DNA from 2 places in the Bradyrhizobium sp. SZCCHNR1043 genome. Region 2 is predicted to be linked to the other one. Evidence: predicted binding sites of a transcription regulator. Region 2 holds the regulator's gene; the other holds the start of a gene.
What was found. Region 2 encodes PhoB, which activates phosphate uptake and scavenging genes when phosphate is short. Its sites were predicted from a motif close to TGTCATNNANCTGTCAT; they were not measured.

Region 1: the regulator PhoB is predicted to act here: its motif matches at 2,459-2,475, upstream of QX039_RS02150 (DUF47 domain-containing protein).

Annotation. Positions count from the first base shown of each region.
Region 1 is NZ_JAUEYN010000001.1:503,199-507,601, reverse strand. Features, by position in the region: gene QX039_RS02160 (peptide chain release factor 3) at 1-609, opposite strand, end outside; gene QX039_RS02155 (anion permease) at 751-1,758, opposite strand; gene QX039_RS02150 (DUF47 domain-containing protein) at 1,773-2,417, opposite strand; gene QX039_RS02145 (branched-chain amino acid ABC transporter permease) at 2,561-3,529, opposite strand; gene QX039_RS02140 (branched-chain amino acid ABC transporter permease) at 3,531-4,394, opposite strand.
Region 2 is NZ_JAUEYN010000006.1:248,755-253,157, reverse strand. Features, by position in the region: gene QX039_RS12810 (trypsin-like serine protease) at 1-1,130, opposite strand, end outside; gene phoB (phosphate regulon transcriptional regulator PhoB) at 1,276-1,983, opposite strand; gene phoU (phosphate signaling complex protein PhoU) at 2,000-2,716, opposite strand; gene pstB (phosphate ABC transporter ATP-binding protein PstB) at 2,747-3,568, opposite strand; gene pstA (phosphate ABC transporter permease PstA) at 3,565-4,403, opposite strand, start outside.

The DNA.
Region 1 (4,403 bases), on a different contig from region 2:
GAGCAGGCGCACGCCGCCGTCGCGGATGTCATAGGTGCCGATGAAGTCGCGGCCGCGGCCCACGGGCCAGGTCATCGGCGTGGTGTCGAGCGCCAGCGTCTTCTCGATCTCGTCCAGCAGATCGAAGGTGTCGCGGCTCTCGCGGTCCATCTTGTTGATGAAGGTGATGATCGGGATGTCGCGCAGGCGGCAGACCTCGAACAGTTTTCGCGTGCGCGCCTCGATGCCCTTGGCGGCGTCGATCACCATCACCGCGGAGTCGACCGCGGTCAGCGTGCGGTAGGTGTCCTCGGAAAAGTCCTCGTGGCCCGGCGTGTCCAGGAGGTTGAAGACCAGCCCCTCGAACTCGAAGGTCATGACCGAGGTGACGACGGAGATGCCGCGCTCGCGCTCGATCTTCATCCAGTCCGAGCGGGTGTTGCGGCGCTCGCCCTTGGCCTTGACCTGGCCCGCGAGATTGATGGCGCCACCGAACAGCAGCAACTTTTCCGTCAGCGTCGTCTTGCCGGCGTCCGGATGCGAGATGATGGCAAAGGTGCGCCGGCGCGCCACCTCGTCGGACAAGGCGGTGCGGGCGGGCTGTTCGGTCGTGACGGCAGTATCGGACATGAGGCGGCAGGCGTCGTTTCAGGCCAGAGAGCGGGCGATTTACGGGAAAGGCGCGGGATCTCGGCCGCCGCGCGCCCTCCATATAGGCGTTTTGCACCGCAACTCCAACCGGCGAGTTGAGCCCGGCCGGGCCGATCCGGATCAGTGCCGGAGCACCGACACCAGCCAGAACGTCAGCGCCGCGACGATCGCCGAGGCCGGAATCGTGAAGACCCAGGCATAGACGATCGATCCGGCCACGTTCCAGCGCACCGCGGAGGCACGGCGGGCGGCGCCGACGCCGACGATGGCCCCGGTGATGGTGTGGGTGGTCGAGACGGGCACGCCGAGGAAGGTCGCCAGGAACAGCGTGATCGCGCCGCCGGTCTCGGCGCAGAAACCCTGCATCGGGTTCAGCTTGGTGATGCGCAGGCCCATGGTGCGGACGATGCGCCAGCCGCCCATCAGGGTGCCCAGCGCCATCGCCGCCTGGCACGACAGCACGACCCAGAACGGCACCGTGAACTCGTTGCCGAGATGGCCCTGCGAATACAGCAGCACGGCGATGATGCCCATCGTCTTCTGCGCGTCGTTGCCGCCATGGCCGAGCGAATACAGCGAGGCCGAGGCGAATTGCAGGATGCGGAAGGCGCGGTCGACCGCGAACGGCGTCGAGCGCACCGAGGCCCAGGACACGATCGCGACCAGGACCATCGCCAACACCAGCCCGACCAGCGGCGACAGCACGATCGCGAGCACGGTCTTCGACAGGCCGCTCCAGACGGCGGCCGAGATGCCGGCCTTGGCGACCCCTGCCCCGACCAGGCCGCCGATCAGCGCGTGTGAGCTCGACGAGGGAATGCCGGCCGCCCAGGTGACGAGGTTCCAGACGATGGCGCCGACCAGGGCCGCGAAGATCACCTGGGCGTCGACGATGGCGGGATCGATGATCCCTGTACCGATGGTCTGCGCGACGTGGAGGCCGAACACCGCGAACGCGACGAAATTAAAGAATGCGGCCCAGAACACCGCATATTGCGGCCGGAGCACGCGGGTCGAAACGATGGTCGCGATCGAGTTGGCGGCGTCGTGCAGGCCGTTCAGGAAATCGAAGGCGAGCGCAACGGCGATGAGGCCGACCAGGATCGGAAGGCCGAGTTGAGCGTCCACGGCGCGGCCCTACCCTAGACCTGTTCGATCATGATCGAATTGATCTCGTTGGCGACGTCGTCGAAGCGGTCGGCGACCTTCTCCAGATGGTCGTAGATCTCGGCGCCGACGATGAAGTCCATAGTATTGGCCTTGCGGTGCTTGAGGAACAGCTCCTTCAGCCCGATGTCGTGGAGGTCGTCGACCCGGCCCTCGAGCTTGGTCATCTCCTCGGTGATCGCGGTGATCATCGGCACGTTCTGGCCGATCGCCTGCAGCAACGGCAGCGCGCGGCCGATCAGATTGGCGCAATCGACCAGCAAGGTGCCCATCTCGCGCATGGTCGGCTCGAACTCTTTGACCTCGAACAGCACCACGGCCTTGGCGGTCTGCTGCATCTGGTCGATGGCATCGTCCATCGAGGTGATCAGGTTCTTGATGTCGCCGCGGTCGAACGGGGTGATGAAGGTGCGGCGGACCGCGGTCAGCACTTCGCGGGTGATGTTGTCGGCCTCGTTCTCGAACTGGCTGACGCGCTGGCAGTGGGCGAGGATGTCGTCACCGCCCTGCAACATGTCCTGCAGCGCATGGGCGCCCTGAATCACCACCTTGTTGTGGCGGGCGAACAAATCGAAAAACCGCTCCTCCCGCGGGAGGACGGCGCGAAACCAGTGCAGCATGGGACGAGATCCATCCATTCCGAAACGGGCCAGGGCCGGCCCGTCACAGAACTGTCATACTCCGGATCGCGCACCAGCAGAAGCGGTGGCCGGTTCATCCACCGCTTTCTGCCCTTTCGACGATCTCTTTTCAGATCAACGGCTTAAAGGGATCGTTTGAACAGATGGGCGATTTCGCCGACCACGCCGCGGCGGAAGGTGAGCACGCAGGCGACGAAGATCACGCCCTGGATCACCGTCACCCACTGGCCGAAGCCGGACAGATATTGCTGCATGCCGACGATCACGAACGCGCCGACGACGGGGCCGAATACGGTGCCGAGCCCTCCGACCAGGGTCATGAGCACGATCTGCCCCGACATCGCCACCTCGACGTCGGTCAGCGAGGCGTTCTGGGCGACGAACACCTTCAACGCGCCAGCCAAGCCGGCCAGCGTCCCGGACAGAATGAAGGCGAGCAGCTTGTAATGGTCGGTCTTGTAACCCAGCGAGATCGCCCGCTGCTCGTTCTCACGGATCGATTTCAGCACTTCGCCGAACGGCGAGTTGATGGTGCGGAAGATCAGCAGGAAACCGGCGAGGAAGCCGACCAGCACGACGTAATAGAGCACCGTCGGCCTGGACAGGTCGAGGATGCCGAACATCCGCCCCTGCGGAATGCCCTGGATGCCGTCCTCGCCATGGGTGAACGGCGCCTGCAGATAGATGAAGTACAGCAGCTGCGACAGCGCCAGCGTGATCATCGCGAAATAGATGCCCTGGCGGCGGATCGAGATGTAGCCGGTGATCACCGACAGGACGAACGATCCGGCGACGCCTGTGAGGATGCCGAGCTCGGGCGGCAGCCCCCACACCTTCAGCGCGTGGGCGCTGCAGTAGCCGGCCGTTCCCAGGAACATCGCGTGGCCGAACGACAGCAGGCCGCCATAGCCGATCAAGAGGTTGAAGGCGCAGGCGAGCAGCGCGAAGCACAGCGCCTGCATGACGAAGAACGGGTACAGCCCGGTCCACGGTACGATCGCCAGCAGCGCCGCCATGATGACGAACACGATCATCTCGTCGCGCATCGCGCGCGGGGTGATCGGCAGGGTCGTGTCGGTGATGGATGTCATGTCAGGCCGCCCGTCCGGTCAGACCCGTCGGCTTCACCAGCAGCACCAGGACCATCAGAACGAAGACCACGGTGTTGGAAGCCTCGGGATAGAAATATTTGGTCAGTCCCTCGATCACACCGAGCAGGAAGCCGGTGATGATCGAGCCCATGATCGAGCCCATGCCGCCGATCACGACCACCGCGAACACCACGATGATGATGTGCTCGCCCATCAGGGGCCGCACCTGGTTGATCGGCGCCGACAGCACGCCGGCGAGGGCCGCGAGCCCGACGCCGAGGCCGTAGGTCAGCGTGATCATGCGCGGCACGTTGATGCCGAACGCCCGCACCAATGTCGGATTCTCGGTGGCGGCGCGCAGGTAGGCGCCGAGCCGGGTCCGCTCGATCAGGAACCAGGTCGCCAGACAGACGACCAGGGAGAATATGACGACCCAGCCGCGATAGACCGGCAGATACATGAAGCCGAGATTCATGCCGCCACGGAGCTGATCCGGGATCGCATAAGGCAGGCCGGACGAGCCGAAGAAGTTCTGGAACACGCCCTGGATGATCAGCGCCAGTCCGAACGTCAGAAGCAGTCCGTAGAGATGGTCGAGCCCGGCGATCCATTGCAGCATGGTGCGCTCGAGGATCATGCCGAAGACGCCGACGATGATCGGCGCCAGCAGCAGCGCCCACCAGTAATTGATGCCGCCGAGGTTGAGCAGGAAATAGGCGCAGAACGCGCCCATCATGTAGAGCGCGCCATGGGCGAAATTGATGATGTTGAGCATGCCGAAGATGACGGCAAGCCCGAGACTGAGCAGCGCGTAGAACGAGCCGTTGATCAGTCCGACCAGGAGCTGTGCGTAGAGGGCCTGCATCGTCTTGTT
Region 2 (4,403 bases):
ACTGTCAACAGCCGGGCATCCCCGGTCATGCCGGCGCTGCAATTGCGCTGGCCGGTCGGCGAATAGCGCCGCTCCTGGCCATAGCCGATCTCGGAGATGGTTCCGGCCGTGGTCGCAGCCGCGAGCTCCTCGCGGGTCAGCGCCTTGACCGCCACCGGCTTCGACGGCAGCGCATCCTTCAGCACGATCAGCGCCCAATCGGCGGGCGAGCGGTCGAGCGACCATCTGTCGTGCCGGGTCGGGACGAAATCGGGCGCCACGATCAGCTTGTCGGCGACCGACGATGCCGCCGGCGTGCCACGGTTCATGCCGGCCAGGAAGCGGACATTGCCGGGGCTGACCTGCGCCACGCCGTTGAAGACGCAATGCGCGGCGGTGAGCACGACGCGCGGCGCCACCAGGGTGCCGGTGCACCAGCCGCCGCTCGAGTATTGCGCGACGGTGACGACGCCGATCGACGACGCCGGCCAGGAGGTGGGATCGACGACCTCGCCGATGTGGCGATCGAGCCCGAGCAATTGCTCCGGACGCGGAGTGGCAATGCCCGCATCCGCCGATTCCGGTTTCGGCTGCCAGGACGCAATGGCGCTCTGGGCCTGGACGCGCTGCGGCTCGGTCAACCTGACCCGCTGCACGTCGCGGCCGGCCGATCGCACGCCACTACGGCCCGCCATCACCAGCCAGGCATAGCCCTGCACGACGTCCTGTTTCACACCGCGGCCGTCGAGCAGCATCAGGCCGAGCATGTATTGCGACTGGGCGAAGCCCTGCGCCGCGGCGCGGCTGAACCAGCGACTGGCTTCGCCGTAGTTGGAGGCAACACCCTCGCCATTGACGTAGGCGATGCCGAGATAATGTTGCGCGACGGCGAGCCCCTGATCGGCGGCCTTGCGGTACCAGGCCAGCGCCTCGCTCGGATTACGCGGCACGCCCCAGCCGAACGCCTGCATGAAGCCGACGTCGAACTGCGCCCGCGCATCGCCCTTGGCGGCCAGCGGCAGCAGCCGTCGCATCGCCGCCGCATGCTGCCCGTTGCCTGCCGCCGCGACCGCGTCCTCGAGCTCGGCGGCCGGGGCGCCCGCCAAGCTGCCGAGCAGCATGACAAGAGATATGATGATGGTCTTGATCAAGGGCGTCCGCTGGGACCGAAACATCGTGACGGGCCACGAAGCAGACACGATCAAGACGGCGGCGGCGTGGCGGAAAGCGGACCGCGATCTCCTCAATCGGGCCCGCTCGCGCCTCACACCTTCTTCATCCTCACGCCCATCGCCCTTACACCTGCTCGCTCTTGGCGAAGCGATCATCGAGCGCATAACCGGCGCCGCGCACGGTGCGGATCGGGTCCTGCTCGCGGCCGGGATTGAGCAGCTTGCGCAGGCGGCCGATATGGACGTCGACGGTGCGCTCGTCGATGTAGATGTCGCGGCCCCAAACGCTGTCGAGCAGCTGTTCGCGGCTGAACACGCGGCCGGGGTGCTCGAGGAAGAATTCGAGCAGGCGGTATTCGGTCGGGCCGAGATCGATCGGCCGCCCCGAGCGCGCCACGCGGCGTTTCTCGCGGTCGAGCTCGATGTCGCCATAGGACAGCACGGTCGCCAGCCGCTCCGGGCTCGCCCGCCGCAGCAGGCCTTTCACGCGCGCCAGGAGCTCCGGCACCGAGAACGGCTTGACGATGTAGTCGTCGGCGCCGGTGGCGAGTCCGCGCACGCGCTCGCTCTCCTCGCCGCGCGCCGTCAGCATGATGATCGGCAATTGCCGGGTCTCGGTCCGCGCGCGCAGGCGGCGGCACAGCTCGATGCCGGAGAGGCCCGGCAGCATCCAGTCGAGCACGACGAGATCCGGAACGCGCTCCTTCAGCCGCGTGTCGGCCTCGTCGCCGCGCGCCACGGTCTCGACCTCGTAGCCTTCGGCCTCGAGGTTGTAGCGCAGCAGCGTCGTCAGCGCCTCCTCGTCCTCCACCACCAGAATTCGGGCGCCCATGTCTGAACCGTCTCTCTTAGTTACCGGGAATCGTCGTCGCGAAGCTCGTCATGTCGCCCTTCGGGCGCTTGTCCATGATCTGCTGGCCTTCGATCATATAGAATACAGTCTCGGCGATGTTGGTCGCGTGATCGCCGATGCGCTCGATGTTCTTGGCGCAGAACATCAGGTGGATGCAGAACGAGATGTTGCGCGGATCCTCCATCATGTAGGTCAGGAGCTCGCGGAACAGCGAGGTGCAGATGGCGTCGACTTCCTCGTCGCCCTTCCACACCGTCATCGCCGCCGGCAGGTCATGCGCGGCATAGGCGTCCAGCACCGTCTTGACCTGCGACTGCACCAGATCGGTCATGTGCTCGAGGCCGCGGATCAGCTTCAGCGGATGGAAGTCGCTCTCCAGCGCCGCGACGCGCTTGCCGATGTTCTTGGCGAGGTCGCCGATGCGCTCCAGATCGGTCGCCACGCGCATCGCGCCGACGATCTCGCGCAGGTCGACCGCCATCGGCTGGCGACGGGCGATCGTGAGCACGGCGCGCTCCTCGATGATGCGCTGCAGCTTGTCGACCTCGGCGTCGGTGGCGACCACCTTCTGGCCGAGCGCGATGTCGCGCCGCACCAGCGCATCGACGGAATCGACGATCAGCCGCTCCGCGAGGCCGCCCATCTCCGATACCAGACGGGTCAGGTCCTGCAGATCGCTGTCGAACGCCTTGGCGGTATGTTCACTGGCCATGATGATCTCCTGAAGGCAATGTCGTCGGCGTCAGCCGAACCGGCCGGTGATGTAATCCTGGGTCCGCCGATCACTCGGCGAAGTGAAGATCTTGCTGGTGTCGTCGAACTCGATCAGCTCGCCGAGATACATGAAGGCGGTCTTGTCGGAGACGCGCGCCGCCTGCTGCATGTTATGCGTCACGATGGCGATCGTATAGTTTTCGGCCAGCTCCTGGATCAGCTCCTCGACCTTGGCGGTCGAGATCGGATCGAGCGCCGAGCACGGCTCGTCGAACAAGATCACCTCCGGCCGGACCGCCACGGTGCGCGCGATGCACAGCCGCTGCTGCTGGCCGCCGGACAGCGACAGGCCCGAGGCGTTGAGCTTGTCCTTGACCTCGTTCCACAACGCGCCGCCGCGCAGCGCCTTCTCGACCCGGTCGTCCATCTCCGACTTCGAGATCTTCTCATAGAGGCGGATGCCGAAGGCGATGTTTTCGTAGATCGTCATCGGGAACGGCGTCGGCTTCTGGAACACCATGCCGACCCGGGCGCGCAGCAGATTCAGATCGAGCTTGGGATCGAGGATGTTGGTGTTGTCGAGCATCAGCTGCCCGGTCGCCCGCTGGCCCGGATAGAGATCGTACATCCGGTTGAAGATGCGCAGCAGCGTGGACTTGCCGCAGCCGGACGGGCCGATGAACGCGGTGACGCGGTTGGTGCCCAGCGACAGGTTGATGTTCTTCAGCGCGTGATGGTCGCCGTAGTAGAAGTTGAGGTTGCGCGCGGTCACCTTGGCCGGCGCATCCGGAAGCGCCTTGCCGTGAAGAGCGTGATTGGGCTGACTGACGGAGACGGACAGTTCGGTCATTTGGTGTTCCTCTCGGCGCCAAGAATGCGTGCACCGATGTTCAGGGCGAGCACGGCCAGAGTGATGAGAAGGGCTCCGCTCCAGGCCAGTTGCTTCCAGTAGGCATAAGGGCTCTGGACGAAATTGTTGATGGTGACGGGCAGGTTCGCCATCGTCCTGGAAAGGTTGAGGCTCCAGAACTGGTTCGACAGCGCGGTGAACAGCAGAGGCGCGGTCTCGCCGGCGACGCGGGCGGTGGCAAGCAGCACGCCGGTGATGAGGCCCGAGCGCGCCGCCCGATAGGCGATGCGGCGGATCACCAGCGAGCGCGGCAGGCCGAGCGCAGACGCCGCCTCGCGCAGCGGGTTGGGCACGAGCAGCAGCATGTCCTCGGTGGTGCGCAGCACCACCGGGATCACGATGACCGCCAATGCAAGGGAACCCGCGAGTGCCGAGAAGCCGCCCATCGGCACCACGACCGCACCATAGATGAACAGGCCGATGATGATCGAGGGCGCCGACAGCAGGATGTCGTTGATGAAGCGGATCACCGAGGTCAGGCGGTCGTTGCGGCCGTATTCGGCGAGATAGGTGCCGGCGAACAGGCCGAGCGGCGCGCCGATGCCGACGCCGATGATCGTCATGATCAAGGAGCCGACGATGGCGTTGCGCAGGCCGCCTTCGCTGGAGCCGGGTGGCGGCGTGTCGGCGGCAAAAACCTGCAGGCTGAGGCCGGCGAGTCCGTTATAGAACAGCGTGAACAGGATCAGCGCCAGCCAGGTGACGCCGAACATCGCGGCGGCGACGCAGAGGCCGCGGATCACGATGTCCCTGCGGCGCCGGCGCGCATAGATCG